2 regions of the Anaerospora sp. genome follow, and region 2 is predicted to be linked to the other one. Evidence: riboswitches for the same ligand, from Rfam matches in the RefSeq annotation. Region 2 holds a riboswitch; the other holds the start of a gene.
The links. Region 2 has a riboswitch for FMN ahead of ribD (bifunctional diaminohydroxyphosphoribosylaminopyrimidine deaminase/5-amino-6-(5-phosphoribosylamino)uracil reductase RibD). Riboswitches for the same ligand answer to the same signal wherever they lie in the genome.

Region 1 (9,864 bases), on a different contig from region 2:
ATTACTTGCTTTTCTAACCTCGCTTGTCGGTGACGGTACCGCTTACACCTGGCTGTTAAATATAACTGGTGTAATTGGTTTTATCGCCTGGCTGGGAATCGCCATTAGTCATTACAGATTCCGGCGGGCCTTCATTAAACAAGGGAGGGACTTAAGCGAATTGAAGTATAAGGCTAAATGGTTTCCCTTCGGACCGTTGTTTGCCTTTGCCCTTTGTTCTATCGTCATAATTGGGCAAAATTACAATGCCTTTTTAGGCGGGACTATTGACTGGTATGGTGTAGCCGTATCGTATATTGGTATTCCCGTGTTTTTAGCAGCTTACTTAGGCTATAAATATGTGAAAAAGACAAAACTGATCCCTTTGGAGAAAGTGGATTTGAGCCGCTCTTAAATAACTGGATAGCCGGCTCATACGAAAGCCAATCACTCCCAACTTTAGGTAAATTAAAGTTGGAGTGATTGGCTTTTCTTATTACATAGCAACCACCGGCTTTGTTTTCATTGAATAGCAAATATGTTTGTGGCATAATGAAATTACAGATTTTTCACGCTATGACGTGAAATGGTAAAGTTCTGCTAGAAATCTTATTTATTTTTGGAGGGGTGAACATTTTGGCAGATGAAAAATTTCAGGTTATTGTCATTGGTGCCGGACTTGCAGGCAGCGCAGCTGCTTATCAGCTGGCAAAAGCCGGGCGGGAAGTATTGTTAGTCGACCGGGGCAAAGGGCCAGGCGCAAAAAATATGACGGGCGGTCGTATTTATACATATGCGCTTAAAAAACTATTGGGTGACGAATGGCAGGAGGCTCCGCTTGAACGGGAGGTAACGAGAGAAATGATGATGATGATGACACCGCAAACAAGCGTTGCCATCGACTCAACATTTTCATCGGTCAACCAGCAGTCTTATACGGTACTCAGGAGCAAGCTGGACGCGTGGCTAGCGGCAAAAGCAGAAGATGCGGGAGCCATGATGATTCCGGCCAGTACCGTTGACACGTTTCTTATGAGGGACGGGAAGGTCTGCGGTGTTAAAATCGGAGATGAAGAGCTTGAAGCTGATTTAGTGATTAGTGCTGAAGGCGTTAATTCTCTTGTGGCGGAGAGATCTGGGATTATTAAGCCATTAGAGCTCAAAAATATTGCATTAGGGATTAAGCATATCGTTCAACTGCCTGAAGCGGTAATTAATGAGCGATTTAATACAGTCAGTGATGTTGGTACGGCAATGCTGTGTGTTGGCGAATGTACGAAAGGCATCAGCGGCGGTGCATTTCTCTATACGAATAAGAACAGTATTTCACTGGGGATGGTCGTTGATTCTCTTAGCTGGAAGAATGCGAAACTTCCGGTAGCGGATATCGCTGAGGCGTTAAAACACCACCCATCTATTTCCCGTTATATTGAAGGTGGAGAGGTTATCGAGTATTCTGCACACCTTATTCCGGAAGGTGGGATTTCAGCGCTTCCTCAGCTTTTTGCCGATGGTGTTATGATTGCCGGTGATGCAGCAGGCCTGGTTGTTAATAGCGGATTTACTGTTCGGGGAATGGATTATGCTATTTTATCCGGCATTGCAGCAGCTGAGACGGCTAATGAAGCAATAGATGCAGGTGATTATTCCAGAAATATGTTAAAAGGTTACGAGACGCGATTGCAGCAAAGTGTGCTAAAAGATATGCATACTTTTAAAAATGCACATGATTATATGGCACATACGAGACAAGTTTTCACTACTTATCCTATGCTCGCGGCTGACTTAATGCGCAATATTTACGGTGTAGACGGTACTCCGGCTAAACGGGTGCTTGGTGTCGCCAGAGAGACTGTTGCGGATAAAATATCGTATTTTGATGTGTTTAAAGATATGGTTAAGGGGGCGCGGTCACTATGAAAAATCTCTCGATGGATGATCGTCTAGCTAAAAATCGCTTTGACAGCGATGATCATAATCCTCATATTGTTGTCGACAAAATTGCGTGTAAGACTTGCAGTCACCGTGCCTGTACCTACTCGTGCCCTGCAGAACGTTATAAATGGGATATGGTGAACGATGTACTCAGTTTTGATCATGTAGGCTGTCTGGAATGCGGCAATTGCCGGCTTGTATGCGAAAGGCTGAATCAGGGACTTGAAGGTTATTCCTGGAATTATCCCTCTTTCGGAAAAGGCATTATTTTTCGCGAAGGATAGCTGCTGCCGCTGTAGTAGACTCTCTTGTGACTTAAGTACTGGTTGACAAATACTACCAGGGGAGTATACTTACAACTGAGTGACTTATTCTCAGGGCGGGGTGTGAATCCCCACCGGCGGTATCCCAGGTAAACTGGGGAGCCCGCGAGCGCTCTTCGTTTTGAAGAGGTCAGCAGAACTGGTGAGAGGCCAGTGCCGACGGTACAGTCCGGATGAAAGAGGATAAGGCAGTGATAGTTTTTATTACATCTGCCTATCTGATGCCCTGATTCGAAAGTAAGTCCGACTATATGAGTAGGAGGAATACTAATTGAATCAGAATTTACTAGTTCGATTTGGCAATCCCGAGGAAAGAGTGAAAAAGGCCATTGAAGCACTGCGTAACGGACAGGGGATTTTGGTGACTGACGATGAAGAACGGGAAAATGAGGGCGATATTTTCTTTGCGGCAGAGCATTTGAATGAAGCACAAATGGCAATGCTCATTCGTGAGGGCAGCGGTATTGTTTGCTTATGTCTCCCTGAAGAGCGAGTGCAGGCTTTAGAACTGCCGATGATGGTAGAGCATAATACAAGCAGCTTTCAAACGGCATTTACTGTTTCCATTGAGGCGGCCTGTGGAGTCACAACCGGTGTATCCGCCGCTGACCGCGTGACAACAGTGAAAGCCGCAATTGCCGAACAGGCCTGTGCTGCTAATCTGAGACGTCCCGGACATGTCTTTCCATTAAGGGCTAAGGCTGGTGGCGTGCTTGAGCGTCCGGGTCACACAGAGGCGAATGTTGATTTAATGCGTCTTGCCGGGCTAAAACCGTACGGGGTTTTATGTGAGCTTACTAATCCGGATGGAACAATGGCTCGTTTACCGGAGATTGTAGAATTTGCTATGAATCATAATATGACGGTTGTTACCGTGAATGATCTTATTGAATATCGCAAGAAAAATGTGGATGTACAATAGTTGGAATATCAAGTATAGTAATAATAAGTGAATAAGACAGCTAGGGGTGCCGAAATGGCTGAGAGGACACATGTCCAACTCTTAAACCTGATGTGGTTAGTACCACCGGAGGGAAGCTTTTTAATTAATACTTTAAAGCCTGCCTTGTGGTAGGCTTTTTTGTTATTTAGGATGAGGAAGGGGAGTAGCAATGAATTACACGACACAAATGGATGCTGCCAAAAAAGGGATTGTCACTGAGCAAATGCGCATAGTAGCAGAAAAAGAAAAGATGAGAATGGAGACGCTGATAGAATTGGTCGCGGCAGGGAAGGTGGTTATCCCTGCTAATAAAGGACACATTAGCTTAAGTCCCGAAGGTGTCGGCGCAGGCCTTAGGACAAAGATCAATGTTAACTTAGGTGTTTCCAAAGATTGCTGTGATATTAATTTTGAGTTGGATAAAGTAAAAAAAGCGATTGAGCTGAAAGCTGAAGCGATTATGGACCTCAGCTGCTATGGAAAAACACAGGAGTTCCGTCAAAAATTGGTAGAAATATCTTCTGCTATGATTGGTACGGTGCCGATGTATGATGCCGTAGGTATGCTGGATAAGGAATTAAAAGATATTACGGTTGATGAGTTTTTTGCTGTTGTGGAAAGGCATGCCCAGGATGGCGTTGATTTTATGACGGTCCATTGCGGTATTAATACTACGACTGCCGAGCGAGTGAAAAACAACAAGCGATTAACCAATATTGTTTCACGAGGCGGTTCACTGCTGTTTGCCTGGATGGAGCTTAATAAACAGGAGAATCCGTTTTACGAATACTTTGACCGCTTACTGGATATTTGTGAGCAATATGATGTGACACTTAGTCTGGGGGATGCCTGCCGCCCTGGTTCCATTAATGATTCAACCGATGCTGCCCAAATTGAGGAGTTGATCGTTTTAGGAGAGTTGACTAAACGTGCCTGGGCGAGAAATGTACAGGTAATGATTGAAGGTCCCGGACATATGGCGCTCAATGAAATTGCAGCGAATATGACAATTGAGAAAAAACTATGCCATGGTGCTCCTTTTTACGTACTGGGACCGGTGGTTACTGATATTGCCCCTGGGTATGATCATATTACCAGCGCAATCGGGGGCGCGGTGGCGGCAGCTAATGGGGCGGATTTCCTGTGTTTTGTAACTCCGGCGGAACACCTGCGCTTACCCACTCTGGAAGATATGAAAGAAGGAATTATTGCTACTCGCATTGCCGCTCATGCAGCCGACATTGCAAAAGGAATACCCGGTGCAAGAGACTGGGACAATCAAATGAGTGCTGCACGGGCGGATGTTAATTTTCCGCGGATGATCGAACTGGCGATTGATCCTGAAAAAGCCAGAAGATACCGGGAAGAATCGAAACCGGAATGTGAAGACACCTGTACGATGTGCGGTAAGATGTGTCCGATGAAAAATATGAAAAAAATCTTAAACGGCGAAGAAATTACTTTGAAGTAACAAAAAGCAGGGTAGCGATTTTATCAATTGCTACCCTGCTTTTTGTTAGGGCAATGTTCTGTTCACGTACTCGATGTCGGGATATAAAGTAGGCACTGTATTTTGTGTTTTTTTATCAGTTGATTCTACTGGAGCCTGCTCATTGTCAACAGCTGCTGTGGTTTTTTCATTGTCCATGCGATCACCTCCTGGGCTTAGTGTCTTGACCAAGTTAAATCTTAGTTTAGCCAGCGTGTCTTTTTTCGCACTGCTGCGTTGTCGTCGCCTTACATATTCCCGATTTGCGCGGACTCCTCCGCCTTGCATTGCAAAAAAATCTACACTGTCTAATTCTAATTCACAACTCGGTCAAGACACAGTTTGCCCAGAATGCTGTAAATCTGTGCATTCTGTAATGAAGAATAAGGAAGAACACCGGAAAATATTACGTTTGTCAGCATTTATCGTCATAAGGTATAATGGCGGTGTATGTTAGTGACTGATGGATTGCCTTCTAGTAAGGATGGAAATAATGAAAAGTTCTTTTAAGATGCTTGTTTTTCTTGCGATCCTGTCCCTGGCGCTGCCGGTTAATGCTGCTTATGGGGCAGCGCATGCGGCTACATATGCCGGTGTGCAGGGAAAGACAATTGTGGTAGACCCCGGTCATGGTGGAAGTGATACGGGTGCTATTGGGAGTAATAATATTGTTGAAAAAGATGTGACTCTGGGGATTGCGCTGGAACTGAAGAAAATGCTTGCTGCCAGAGGGGCTAATGTCGTGTTGACCCGTACCGCTGATAAAGATGTAGCCTATAAAGGGGCTTCAGATAAGGAAGAGCTCGCGGCCAGGGTTAATGTTGCCAATCGCATGGATGCCGATTTGTTTGTCAGTATTCACGCTGATGCTTTTTCAACGAATGAGGCGCAAGGTACTACAACTTATTTTTATGAAAAAACGAATGAGGATCGCCGCTTTGCCCAAATTCTGCAGAGCAACCTTGTGCGGCAGGTGGGCCTCTCTGACCGTGGTTTTGAAGAAAATGATTTTTATGTGTTGGAAAACACACATATGCCAGCAATTCTGGCAGAGGTAGCTTTTATTTCTAATCCCCAGGAAGCCAGGCTGCTTAGCAAGACGACGTTCTGGCGTAAGGCTGCTTTGGGACTTTACAATGGAATAAACAGTTATTTTTCAACAGCGAAATAAAGAGCAGGCGCCGGTATATACCGCGCCTGCTCTTTGTTAGTTAATCACTCAAGTTCTTCCAGCCGCTGCAAGCCTTCAATGCCGCCAACCACGATTAATACATCTTCAGAAGTAATTTTATCGCTGGGATGGGGCGGTACAATGATTTTATCGGCCCGTTTAATGGCAACAACGTTCATTTCATATTTAGCGCGCAGATTGGCTTCAGCCAGGCTTTTGCCGATAAGAGACTGAGGTGCGTTGATTTCTACAAGGCTTAAGTTAGGTGAGAGCTCAATATAATCAAGAACGTTGGTGGAAACTAAATTATGTGCTACCCGCTGGCCCATATCGCGTTCGGGATAAACAATCCGGTCAGCGCCTATTTTTTTCAGCATTTTACCGTGCAGTTCGTTGCGCGCTTTTGCAACAATGTGCGTAACACCCATATCTTTTAACAACAATGTAGTCAGTACATTCGCCTGCATATCTTCACCAATTGCGACTACTACTACATCAAAATTACGTATTCCCAGTGTCTTGAGGGCAGCTTCATCTGTTGTATCTGCGACTGCTACATGGGTAACCTCATCACTGAGTTTTTGTGCTTTTTCCTCATCTGAGTCAACTGCTAGTACGTCGTGTCCGGAACGGGCCAGGGTAAGCGCTACACTTGCGCCAAATCGTCCCAGGCCTATTACTGCAAATTGTCGTTTTTTCTTCGCCATACACTCTATCTCCTATTATAAATTAGCCAATTATGATTTTTCCCTCAGGGAAATGAACGGACTGCTTCTTTTCTCTTAGTGCCAGAGCAAGTGCCAGCGTGACTGGACCGACCCGGCCGGCAAACATGGTAATGATTAACCAGAATTTGCTGGAATCACTTAAGGCAGGCGTAATTCCTGTTGAAAGACCTACAGTACCGAAGGCAGAAACAACTTCGAACAAAAGGCTGATGAAGGGGTGGTTTTCTTGAATTACCAACATCATTGTAATAAAGATAACAAGCAAAGAAGCAATAAAAGCTACTGCGAAAGCTCTGTAGATGATCTGCCGGGGGATGGATCGATGAAAGACCTCAATATCCTGTTTGCCGCGAATGATGGCCCAAACTACCAGCATGAGTACGGCAAAAGTTGAGGTTTTAATGCCGCCCCCCGTTGAGCCTGGCGCTGCGCCGATAAACATTAAGATACTCATGAAAAACAAGGTGGCTGTTTCTAAGCCGCTGATAGAGATTGTATTATAGCCGGCGCTGCGGGTAGTGACAGACTGAAAAAAACTGCTGAGAACTTTGTCCGGCCAACTGAGCGTTCCCAGTGTGGCAGGATTGTTATACTCGAGCAGGAAGATAACAATCGTTCCTGTCAGCAGCAGTACAGTGCTTGTTACTAGGACAATTTTAGTGTGTAACGATAGTCGTGTAAAGCTGCGTGTTGTCCATACATCGGCAATGACGGCAAAGCCCATTCCTCCTAACAGTACGAGCGTGGCGACTGTTAGGTTGATGGTAATGTCCGAAACATAGCCGGTAAGGCTTTTGGAGTTGCCGAGCAAATCAAAGCCCGCATTGCAAAAGGAAGAAATAGAATGCCAGTACCCCAGATAAATACTAGAAAGACCATATTCGCCATACCAGTGAAGGGCTAATATCGTGCCGCCAATAAATTCAATCAGAAAGGTCATTTTTAAAATGTAAATTGTGATCCGTACAATGCCGGACAACGTAAGCTGATTCAGTGCTTCTTGCATAATAAGCCGCTGTCGGAGATTAATCTTTTTTCCGATTAACAGGGCAATCAGGGTTGTCATGGTCATAATTCCTAATCCGCCGGCTTGAACCAGTAAAATAATGACAAGTTGTCCAAATAAGGACCAATAGGTTCCGGTGTCGACAACGATAAGACCGGTGATGCAAACCGCTGACGTAGCCGTAAACAAGGCGTCCACGAAATTGGTGGATTGTCCGCTGGCTGAAGAAATCGGCAGAGATAGCAGGAACGCTCCTAACAAGATGAGCGCAGCAAAGCTGGCTGATAAAATTTGATAAGGTGATAGTTTCCAACGGGAGATGTCAAGCAAGTTGCTTGTTCGATAGTTATTCAAAAAAGTCACTCCACTAATGCAATATGGTTGTACCTGGTAATTAGTAAACCCATTTTTTCCCTTTTTTATCCGGTCGCTTAGGAAGGAAGCACTGTCTATCTAATCGGAAAGCTGTTGCCGCTTTCCGATTAGATCAAACAAGAGAACTCATTATTATTATACAATACTAGCAGCAGAATAAAAGGGCATCAGCAGGAACATTTATTTATCTTCCCAAACGCCTGTATATGGATTGTAAGAGCATTCGGAGGAACAGGCCAGCCAGCGTTTTGAAGAGTCGCTTCCCTGCGCCAGCGGGCGGCAGTCACCGCAAGCATAGCGGTATTCACAGTCTTGGCACTTTTCTACTTTATCCTTGGTAGTATGCCAGCAGTTCTGCATTTTTTCACCGTTAACAATTGCGGGTAAAGAATCTTGCAGGACATTGCCGCAAATCTGATTGCGGGCAAATATGCAGGGAATAACATCGCCATCCGACGTGATAGCCAGCTTTCCGGACAGGCAGGGATGAAAGGCGGTTGCCCGTGCAAAAGACTGACTGTCGGTATGAAAGGGCGGTTTAATAGGCGGTTTGCGGTAAGTCTGTGGCAGCAGTTCTTTGTCGTCACCCCGCCCAGTCGGACGGACTACGTCAGGGGGATTCACTTCAACGCCCAGCTCATCGCATAATTTCATGATGTTGTCTACTTCCTGTTCATTGGGTTTCATAATGATGGATGCAATTCTAAGCGGAATCTCGGCTGCCAGGATCTTTTTGATATTGCCGAAGGTTTTGGCAAAACTTCCCGGATTAAGGGTTATTTGATCGTGAACAACGGCGTTGTCTGCATATATAGTCGTAGCAATACTGACGTTATGCTGTTTGAAAAACTCAATATCATCGTCGGTAATAATTGTGGCATTGGTAAATATTTCTATAAAATCATAGCCTTCGCTGGATGCTTTTTCCACTAATTGGCGCCACTGAGGATAGAATAAAGGCTCTCCGCCGATTAGCTGAATGGCAGTAGCGCCGATTTGCCGGGCCTCAGTGATTAAGGATAACCAACGTTCAAGCGGAACTTTGTCCGGCGTCTGGCAAGGGCCGCTGGCCGCATAGCAATGGAGGCAGCGGTTATTACAGTTGGAGGTCAGCTCAAGCCAGAGAAACTCGAGCGTTTCTTCGTTCCTTTGCAAGGCAGGATCAACGGCAGAGTCTTCTGAGCAGTCCGGCTCCAGGATATACATAGAGCCGAGCTCCTTGCTCACCAAATCGTTCAGGAATTTAAGAAAAATTTGATTGGCAGGATCGGAAATATCCATAAGGTCTTCAAGTGGAGCTGCCTGGCATTCTGTTATCAATTCAATGGCACCTCTGTTAATTGATAATACTTTGCCTGAATGTACGTTATATATGGCACCGCGTTTGGCTCCTTCTACAATATGGCAGTGCTTGTGCAATCGAAAATACAATGATAGGTCCCCCTTCCTCAATCTTTCCTACATCATATGAAGGGACACGGTCAGTTGTGAGAAAAGAAAAAGGCGCCAGCTGCAAGGCAGGCGTCTTAAGAAAATATTATCGTGGATAGCAATTCCAGGGGAAGCAGCCATTAGGGTTGCAGCTGATCCGGGGATAGCAGGAACGGGGAAAGCAACCAAAGCGAGGAAAGCATTGACGGCGCGGATTACAGCCAAAGCCGGCAATAAAGCCTACGCCTAAGCCGATTCCTAAAAACGGCAGACACCTTTCGTCGCGCCACTCGGCATCATCTTCATCATCCCAATCATCTTCAAAGCGGTCGCTCCAGTCGTATATTTCAGGATCTTCCCATCTGGGCCGGTTATATCGGTTGTTTCTCACGAGGCGCAGCCTCCTTTATTAAAAGTAGAGAATTACTCTTGGTACATAATATGTAGAAGTATAGGGAAGGGTGAAACATAAAATAGAAAATAC
Region 2 (9,864 bases):
GATGATACTCCTGCGATAGCAAGGCTGACTGTTGTAGCGACAGGCAAAAGCCCACTGAGTGCAACACAGTATAGTATTGATGAGTCAATTGCAATCGGACGCAGTGATCATAACGATATTATTGTTGATGATTCCTTTGTTTCAGCTGAGCATGCATGTATTACCGCTGTTAAGCAGGATTTTGTCTTGACTGATTTGCATAGTACCAACGGTACTTACTTAAACAATGGTAAAATTGCAGAAGATGTAGTGTTACAGCCGGGCGATATTATTAGGGTCGGGCCGGCAAGTTTCAAATTTGAGAGGTGATCATGATGCTCGCCTATGTGAAATCAGATATTGGTATGGTTCGTAAAGCAAATGAAGATAGTTTTGCTTTTGAACCGCCTCATTTATTCGTTGTTGCTGATGGAATGGGAGGTCATGTTGCAGGAGAGGTAGCCAGCAGTATCGCTGCATCTACAATAAAGGAGTATGTGCTGCGTAACTTAGGTGACGTTCATCCAAGGCAACTATTGGAACAGGCTATTTTGCAGGCTAATCAGGAGATTTTTGAAAAATCACAGACTCACGCAGAATATGCAGGCATGGGAACAACTGTTACAGCGGCGATTCTTGATGAAACTACTGTTTTTTGGGGCCATGTTGGTGATAGCCGCCTTTATTATGGATATCATGACAAGTTAGAACAGCTAAGCAGTGATCACTCCTTAGTATGGGAGCTGATTAAAGCAGGTACGATCTCCAAAGACGAAGCACTTACGCATCCGCAGCGGAATCTTCTTACCAGGGCGGTCGGTACAAGTGAGCATTTACGGGTAGAAACAGGTGCATATCAATATGCGGCAGGTGGTAAAGTGCTGCTTTGTACAGATGGACTTACCAATATGGTAGGTGAAGATGAATTGGCGCAGGCATTATTAAGCAGCGAACAGGACGGGCAGCTTATTCTGGACGGACTGATTGAAAAAGCGAATCATGCTGGTGGAAGTGATAATATAACGGCAATTTTAATTGCCTTATAGTAAAAATGATGATGGATAACACAAAAAAGAGTATTGTCCAACAAGAGCGTTTCTTGCTGCTTTTATGCAGTCTCATTTTAATCAATGGAATTTTAGTTGTTAATTTGGCAAAAGCACAAATTGACTATTGGCTTCTAGCTGCCGTAGGTGTCTTAATTGTCTTGTGGTTTGCCGTACATTACAACATTCGCCGCACGATGCAAGGTGATGTACTTTTAGTGCCGTTGGCTCTTTTGTTATCTGCTATCGGCCTAATCATGATATTGCGGCTTAAACCGAATTTGTTTTTTACACAACTAACCTGGAACCTGCTGGGGTTAATTGCATTTATGGCAACCGTACACTTTTGCCGGAAGCTGGAGAAGCTGGCAGACTATAAGTATCTAGCAGGAGTTTTAGGCGTTGGTTTGTTGTTGGCAGCAGCAATATTCGGAGTTGAAATTGGCGGCAATAAGAACTGGATCATTTTAGGTCCGGTACGCTTTCAGCCTGCAGAGTTTGCTAAGCTCTTTATTATCCTATTTTTAGCTGCTTATTTAACTGAGCGTCGCGAAGTGCTGACCTATGCTACGCGCAAATATGGATTATTTATGTTTCCTCACCTTCGGTTTACTGCACCACTTTTCGCTATATGGGGCATTACTATGGTAATGCTGGTCTTACAACGAGACTTGGGCTCGGCACTCCTGTACTTTGGGACAACCTTAGCAATGATATACCTGGCAAGCGGCCGTATTCGCTATGTATTACAAGGGATGCTGCTGTTTATTGCCGGAGCATCTGTTTGTTATTTTCTGTTTCCCCACGTAAAAGTACGAGTGGATATCTGGCTGAATCCCTGGTCTGATCCCAGTGGAAAGGCTTATCAAATTGTACAATCCTTATTCGCTATGGGCTCAGGAGGCGTACTTGGCAGTGGGTTAACTTATGGATTCCCCGGGTTTATACCAGAGGTGCATACTGACTTTGTTTTTGCTGCTATCGGTGAAGAACTGGGCTTCTTAGGAGCGGCAGCAGTATTATTAACCTATATGCTCTTATTGTACCGGGCATTCCGGATTGCCATATGCGCACAAAGTGCCTTCCAACAACTTACTGTTGGTGGATTAGCAATATTTTTGGGGTTACAAACTTTGCTTATTATTGGCGGTGTTACTAAATTTTTGCCGCTTACAGGAGTTACTCTGCCGTTTATCAGCTATGGAGGCAGTTCGCTGATTTCTAATTTTATTTTATTAGGAATTTTATTTGCCGCCTCTGAACCAGGAGCTTATGATGCATAAAGATATTTCGACAGCACTTCGCAAGACAGCTGCTTTTTTCTTAGTAATGATGGCTGTTCTGCTTGTTTATATTTCGTATATCCAGATCATTGCCAGTGACACATTAGCGTCTCATCCGTTAAACCGCCGGTCAGCAGAATTATTACGCCAAATAGAGCGGGGGCAGCTTATTGACCGCAATGGAGAGAAGCTAGCCTACAGTGAACAGGATGAGAATGGTATTTACCGGCGCGAATATCCGCTTGGAGCAATAGCTGCTAACATTACCGGATATACTAGCGCAACCTACGGTTTAGCTGGGCTGGAGGGAACCTATAATCGCTATTTGTCGGGCTTAGCTAATCCCGAACGCCGTCTGGGAGCAATTGGACAGCTATGGCCTTCAAAAAAAGGAGCAAATGTTGTTCTGACAATCGACAGTGAATTACAAAAAGCAGCCTATAAAGCACTTGGCTCGCGGCGTGGTGCTGTGGTGGTTCTAAACCCCAAGACCGGAGCAATCCTGGCGATGGTTAGCAAACCCAGCTTTGATCCAGGAACAGTCGACACGGAATGGGGAACACTCTCCAGTGCGGTCAGCAGTCCTTTACTGAATAGAGCGGTGCAAGGTTTGTATCCGCCGGGGTCCATTATCAAGGTCCTGATGGCAGAAGCCTCACTGCAAGAAAAAATTACTACGAATACAAAAACATATCGCTGTGAAGGGCTCCTGAAAATCGGTAGTGATTATGTACTTCATGAAGCGAATAATCAGGCTCATGGCAAGATAGACTTAGAACAGGCCCTAGTCGTATCGTGTAATGTTACGTTTGGCCAATTGGCATTAGATTTAGGACGCAATAATATGGCCAAGACATATACTCGTTACGGTTTTAATAAAATTGCAATGCCTGACTTAAATGAACAACCTGTTGTTTTACCTGATTTTAATCGTCTAGGTGATGGTGATTTGGCACAGACAGGAATTGGACAAGGAAGCTTATTGGTGACACCTATCAAAATGGCAATGCTTGCAGCAACCTTTGCCAATGGGGGAACAACCATGCAACCTTATATTGTTCAAAAAGTTCTTGCTAAGGATGGCACAACGATGGAAGAGTTTTCTCCTGCATCATGGTTATCTCCCGTTTCCGGGGCGCTAGCGGCGCAAGTTAGTAAAATGATGGTTGCTGTAGTGGAAGAAGGAACAGGCAGTGCCGCAGCAATTTCCGGCGTTAGTGTAGCCGGAAAGACAGGAACGGCAGAAAATCCGCATGGAGCTCCGCATGCATGGTTTATCGGTTTTGCTCCGGCCTCTAATCCTGAAGTGGCTATTGCGGTTGTTGTAGAAAATGGTGGTTCCGGGGGAGGCATAGCCGCTCCCGTGGCTCGTCAGGTAATATCCCAAGCATTACGTTAAGGGGGTGATAGTATGCTCATCAATCGGACATTGGATAACCGGTACACAATTTTAGAGAGAATTGGTGGAGGCGGAATGGCTGATGTCTATCGCGCACATGATAAGTTGCTTGATCGTTCTGTTGCTGTTAAAGTATTACGATCGCAATTTACCAGTGACGACGAATTTGTTACCCGTTTTCGCCGCGAAGCGCAAGCTGCCGCCCGTTTATCACATCCGAATATTGTTAATATTTATGACGTTGGTTGTGATGAAGATATTTATTACATAGTAATGGAGTATATCTCAGGCGAAACGCTCAAAGAAAGAATAGAGAGAGCGGGACAACTGCCGATAGAGTCATCTGTTCGAATTGCCTTAGAGATAGCAGAAGCGCTTGAGCATGCACATCAGAATGGGTTGGTGCATTGCGACATCAAGCCTCATAATATCCTTACTACTAAGTCAGGACGTATAAAAGTAACTGATTTTGGTATTGCCAGGGCAGTAACATCGGCTACTATGACTCATACAGGGACTATTATTGGTTCAGTCCATTATTTCTCTCCGGAACAAGCGAAAGGTGCTGCCGTAGGCGCTAAGTCGGACATTTATTCCCTTGGTGTGGTAATGTATGAAATGCTTACTGGTACAGTGCCTTTTAATGGAGAAACTCCTATTAGTATTGCGCTGAAGCACTTGCAAGAAGAGCCTCGCCCCCTAAGGGAAAGTAATCCTGAGGTGCCACCGCTTGTCGAGGCTATTGTATTGAAGGCAATGGCAAAAGAGCCGGACCAGCGTTTTGAGGATATCAGTGAAATGATTACCGATCTGCGCTTATCGCAAAACTACTTGCGCGATGATCATACACGCCGCTTATCCCGTGAAGATTATCCAACACAGGTATTACCGAGGATCACCCCGCCTGCCGGTGAGGGAGTAGAAAAATCCCCGCAGCCTGCAGCGGTAAAAACACGCTCTAAAACCTGGGTCTGGGCCTTGACGGGGTTATTGATCGTGGCATTTGTTACAGGGGCCTTTCTGGCGTATGGGAAGTTCTGGAGCCTGAATGAAGTGATTGTGCCCAGTGTAGTCGGCAAACAAGTTGAATCGGCTCGCAATGTGTTAGCTGATAAAAATTTACGCGTATCGGTAGTAGAAACCTTTCATGATAAAATACCTGTTGGACAGGTCATTTCACAAAATCCGGAAGCAGGATCAACTGTAAAAGAACAGCGAACAATTAATCTTATTGTTAGTAAAGGCGGAGAAATAACGGTAGTGCCGGATGTACGGGGCCTTAGCCGCCGTGATGCGGAACTGCAGATTAAAAACGCCGGCTTAACAATAGGGCGGATTGATGAACAATTCGCGGCTAATACGGTAGCTGATACGGTAATCAATCAGAATCCCCGTCCACCGGCGCAGGTGGTAAAAGCGACGACGATTGATATTGTGATCAGCAAAGGGCCAGAGCCTAAAAAATTAGCTTTGCCGGACTTCCGGGGATCTCCGCTGAGTACGGTCGGAAGTCAGTTAGACAGCCTCAAGCTGAAACAGGGGAAGGTAACAGAAGCGGCTAGCGATAAGTATCCTGCAGGAACGATCATCGATCAAAATCCTCAGCCTTTTACAGAAGTATCCGAAGGGGCTACAATTGATTTTACTGTTGCAAAAGGTACGTCTGGAGCATTGAAGCGCGCTGTCGTTCAAGTGACTGTCCCAGATGGACCGCAACGCCAGCCGGTACAAATTGTTGTAACTGATACGAATGGGCGCAGAGTGGTTTATGATAATAATCATAAACCTGGTGACAAGGTTGAAAAAACTGTAGAAGGTACAGGAACCGTTCGTGTTCAAGTTTATATTAATGGAGTATTACTTCAGGAACAGACAATTTGATAGGAGGCTTCCATGCTAAATGGAATCGTGGTTAAGACATATAACAGTTATTACTATGTGCAGGATAAAGATAAGGTAATAAGCTGTAAATTACGGGGCCGTTTTAAGAAAGGACGATTTAGCCTCTTGGTTGGTGATGAGGTCAATTATGCGTTAGTAGGTCATGACAGCGGTATTATTGAGGAAATATTACCGCGTCGTGGAATGCTGAAGCGCCCGGCTGTAGCAAATGTTGACCAAGTGGTATTGACTTTTGCGGCGGCCAATCCGGATATAAGTACGACGTTAGTTGATAAATTACTGATACTGGCTGAGGATGCTCAGCTGGATATCATTATCTGCATTAATAAAATTGATTTAGCCAATAATGAAGAGCTGGACTTAATGGTAGACTTATACCGGCAAATTGGCTATCCGGTACTATTTACATCTGCTAAAAGCGGAATAGGGATGGAGCAGTTGCGCAGTGCCTTATATGGTAAGATTACAGCCTTTGCCGGCCCTTCCGGAGCCGGTAAGTCAAGTCTGCTGAATGCTATTGAAAGCGGACTCCAATTAGTAACAGGGGAAGTTAGCGCCAAAATCGGCAGAGGAAAGCATACTACGCGCTTTGCTGAACTGCTGCCTTTGTCGGGCGGGGGCTTTGTCGTTGATACTCCCGGCTTTAGTGCTACTGAATTTACGGATATTGAGCTTATTCATCTTACGTACTGCTTCCCGGAAATGGCGGCATTGGCTCCGGAATGTAAGTTTAGTACCTGCCTGCATGACAGGGAGCCGCAATGTGCGGTAAAACAAGCTGTACTTGAAGAAAAAATTGCCCAAACTCGCTATAACTCCTATAAAAGCGTACTGGAAGAGTTGCGGGCGAATAAGAAAGGATATTAGTGTTGTGATTAAAATTGCACCGTCGCTTTTGTCGGCGAACTTTGCCTATTTGGCTGATGAAATAAAAAAAGTAGAGGCTGCTGGTGCAGATCTTTTGCATCTTGATATTATGGATGGACACTTTGTGCCGAACCTTACATTCGGTCCGCCGGTGATTGCAGCGCTTCGCCAGGTCACCAAGCTGCCGTTTGATGTACATCTGATGGTAACTAACCCACAGGAATTGATCGAACCTTTTGTGAAGGCCGGTGCTGACATCCTGACAGTACACGCTGAAACTGCACCACACATGCATCGCCTTATCCAAACCATCAAGGCTTCAGGCGTGCAAGCGGCGGTATCACTGAATCCTGCTACATCGTTAACGGCAATAGAAGAGGTCTTAAGCGATCTCGATATGGTCTTAATTATGAGTGTTAACCCTGGCTTTGGCGGTCAGCAGTTCATTCCAGAATCGGTAAACAAAATCAAGCGTCTTCGCCAGATGATTGAAAGCCGTAATCTGAAAGTGGATATAGAGGTAGATGGCGGTATTAATAAAACAACAGCTCAAGCGGTTGTTGAAGCAGGTGCGAATGTTCTTGTTGCCGGATCGGCAGTTTATGGCGCACCGGATGTGGCCAAGGCCATTCAAGAATTAAGAGGACGCAGTTAAAATTACTTGCAATCATCATTTAACAATGGTAACATATAACAAAGACAAATAAATTATAGCCTTTGGGGCAAGGTGAAAAAGAGCAATCTTTTAATTCCTGACCGGCGGTAAAGTCCGCAAGCCGTATGGCTGACTCGGTGTAACTCCGGGACCGACAGTATAGTCTGGATGAGAAAAGGCATTCCACAGCGGAGATAAGTCCGTTAATTTTTTGGTGTTGGCATGCATATTTTAGATTGATTGCACAAAGGCTGTTACAAAGCATTTTCGCTTTGCACAGCCTTTTTCTATTTTGAGAAGGAAGGTAATCATCTTGGATGACGAACGCTACATGAGAGAAGCACTGCAGCTTGCTCAGCGTGCAATTGGTCGAACCAGCCCTAATCCGCTGGTAGGCGCTGTAATTGTACGGGATGGGCAAATTGTTGGCAGAGGATGGCACCAAAAAGTTGGTACTGCTCATGCAGAAATACATGCACTTAATGAAGCCGGTCCGTTAGCAGCAGGCTCCACAATTTATGTAACATTAGAACCATGTTCGCATACAGGCCGGACGGGTCCTTGTACAGAAGCATTAATCAGAGCCGGGATTAAAAAAGTTGTTGTCGCCATGACCGATCCCAACCCGCTTGTGGCAGGAGCTGGGCTGGAGCTGCTTCGCAAAGCGGGGATTGAAGTGGTTGAAGGTGTAATGGCTTTGCAGGCAGCGCAGCTGAACGAGAGCTTCATTAAATGGATTACAACCGGACTGCCTTTTATTGCGGTAAAAGCAGCCATGACTTTAGATGGAAAGATTGCTACCCACAGCGGTCATTCGCGGTGGATAACCGGGCCTGAGGCCAGATTGTTCGTCCATTCGCTGCGCAACCAATATGATGCAATCATGGTAGGAATCGGGACGGTATTAGCCGATGATCCTGAGCTTACAACACGCTTGCCTGAAGGAGGCCGAAACCCGGTCAGGATTATCCTGGATAGCGAGGCACGCACCCCGCTGGCAGCGAAAGTTGTCACAGATGGACAAGCGAAAACGATTATTGCTGTAACGTCTCGGGCACCGGCTGAGCGAATGGAAGCTCTGCGCAAGGCTGGAGCCGAAGTGCTTATTGTACCGGAATGCGCCCAGCGGGTATCGCTGCCAGCATTGTGTAAACTGCTGGGCAGCCGTATGATAACCAGTATTTTAGTCGAAGGCGGCAGTGCGATTCATGGGGCAATTATCGATGCAAAGCTTGGAGATAAATTGTATTGGTTTGTTGCACCTAAAATAGTGGGTGGCAGCAGCGCTCCTAATCCGGTTGGCGGACAGGGCGTTTCCACAATGGAAGCAGCCATCCTCATAGAAGATCAGGCTTGGCAGCAAGTTGGAGCTGATTTCTTACTCATGGGACATTTTAGTAATAGGGAGGGGCGCGATGTTTACCGGACTTGTGGAAGAATTGGGTAAGGTAAAAAATATGGTGCGCACCAGCCGTTCTGTTCGTTTGACGATCAATGCAAGCAAAGTCGTAAGCGATGTTAAAATTGGAGACAGCATTGCGGTTAACGGTACATGTTTAACTGTTGTCGCTCACGGCGATGACTGGTTTACGGCTGATGTTATGCCTGAAACTGTGGACCGGACAGTATTGTCCAGACTGAAGACAGGCGATAAAGTAAATCTTGAACGAACACTGCGCGTTGGTGACCGGTTTGGCGGACATATCGTCAGTGGGCATATAGACGGCGTAGGTACAATTAGCGGAAAAAATACGAATGATATTGCCGTTATTGTCCGTATCACTGCTGAACCGCAGGTGATGCGCTACATTGTAGAAAAAGGTTCTATTGCAATTGATGGTACGAGCCTGACTGTTGTTGAATTTGGTAACGATTGGTTTACTGTATCGCTGATCCCTCATACTGCAGGCTTAACCACGGTTGGACTGAAGTCTGTCGGTGAAGTGGTGAATCTGGAAGCGGATGTTATTGGCAAATATGTTGAACGTTTAATGGGACTTTCCGGGAAGTCGCCGGCAGGTAAAGAAAATATGAACGCCGAGTTTCTGCGTTCGAATGGGTTTATGTAGAGAAGCGCTAAGGGAGTGAGAGTTATGGAAAATGTATTCAGCACAATTGAAGAAGCGATTGAGGATATCAAGAATGGCCGCATGGTTGTTGTGGTCGATGATGAAGACCGGGAAAACGAGGGAGATTTGCTCATGGCTGCTGAAAAGGCGACGCCTGAGGCAATTAACTTTATGGCTACTCATGGACGCGGGCTGATTTGTATGCCACTGGCTGGTGAACGCCTTGATGAACTGGAAATCGGCGCAATGGTAACCAACAATACTGACTTGCGGGGCACCGCATTTACTGTTTCGATCGATGCTCATGATGTATCAACCGGTATTTCAGCGCCTGAACGTGCTAAAACAGTTCAAACGGTACTTTGCCCTGATTCAAAAGCCGAAGACTTGCGCAGGCCTGGCCACATTTTTCCGCTGCGCTACTGTGAAGGCGGAGTGTTACGCAGAGCTGGTCATACTGAAGCTGCCGTAGACTTAGCCAAGTTAGCCGGATTATACCCGGCAGGAGTCATTTGTGAAGTCATGAGTGATGACGGAACGATGGCCCGGGTGCCGCAGCTAAGTGAATTTGTGCGCAAGCATGATTTAAAAATGATTACCATTGCCGAGCTTATAAAATATCGCAAGAAGCATGAAAAATATGTGGAACGGGTAGCAGTTACCC

Region 1: another riboswitch for FMN. It lies ahead of ribB (3,4-dihydroxy-2-butanone-4-phosphate synthase); the one in region 2 lies ahead of ribD (bifunctional diaminohydroxyphosphoribosylaminopyrimidine deaminase/5-amino-6-(5-phosphoribosylamino)uracil reductase RibD).

What each region holds. Positions count from the first base shown of each region.
Region 1 covers NZ_DALZUO010000002.1:129,392-139,255, forward strand. The annotation lists gene RTR76_RS02610 (amino acid permease) at 1-394, shown strand, start outside; gene RTR76_RS02615 (FAD-dependent oxidoreductase) at 616-1,899, shown strand; gene RTR76_RS02620 (ferredoxin family protein) at 1,896-2,198, shown strand; FMN riboswitch at 2,281-2,426, shown strand; gene ribB (3,4-dihydroxy-2-butanone-4-phosphate synthase) at 2,509-3,159, shown strand; TPP riboswitch at 3,192-3,290, shown strand; gene thiC (phosphomethylpyrimidine synthase ThiC) at 3,350-4,651, shown strand; gene RTR76_RS02635 (hypothetical protein) at 4,697-4,828, opposite strand; gene RTR76_RS02640 (N-acetylmuramoyl-L-alanine amidase) at 5,163-5,840, shown strand; gene RTR76_RS02645 (TrkA family potassium uptake protein) at 5,885-6,547, opposite strand; gene RTR76_RS02650 (TrkH family potassium uptake protein) at 6,570-7,928, opposite strand; gene RTR76_RS02655 (radical SAM/SPASM domain-containing protein) at 8,130-9,380, opposite strand; gene RTR76_RS02660 (hypothetical protein) at 9,487-9,771, opposite strand.
Region 2 covers NZ_DALZUO010000004.1:62,877-72,740, reverse strand. The annotation lists gene RTR76_RS05185 (FHA domain-containing protein) at 1-309, shown strand, start outside; gene RTR76_RS05180 (Stp1/IreP family PP2C-type Ser/Thr phosphatase) at 312-1,025, shown strand; gene RTR76_RS05175 (FtsW/RodA/SpoVE family cell cycle protein) at 1,079-2,308, shown strand; gene RTR76_RS05170 (penicillin-binding transpeptidase domain-containing protein) at 2,298-3,707, shown strand; gene pknB (Stk1 family PASTA domain-containing Ser/Thr kinase) at 3,720-5,588, shown strand; gene rsgA (ribosome small subunit-dependent GTPase A) at 5,601-6,476, shown strand; gene rpe (ribulose-phosphate 3-epimerase) at 6,481-7,131, shown strand; FMN riboswitch at 7,186-7,315, shown strand; gene ribD (bifunctional diaminohydroxyphosphoribosylaminopyrimidine deaminase/5-amino-6-(5-phosphoribosylamino)uracil reductase RibD) at 7,463-8,578, shown strand; gene RTR76_RS05145 (riboflavin synthase) at 8,547-9,200, shown strand; gene RTR76_RS05140 (bifunctional 3,4-dihydroxy-2-butanone-4-phosphate synthase/GTP cyclohydrolase II) at 9,225-9,864, shown strand, end outside.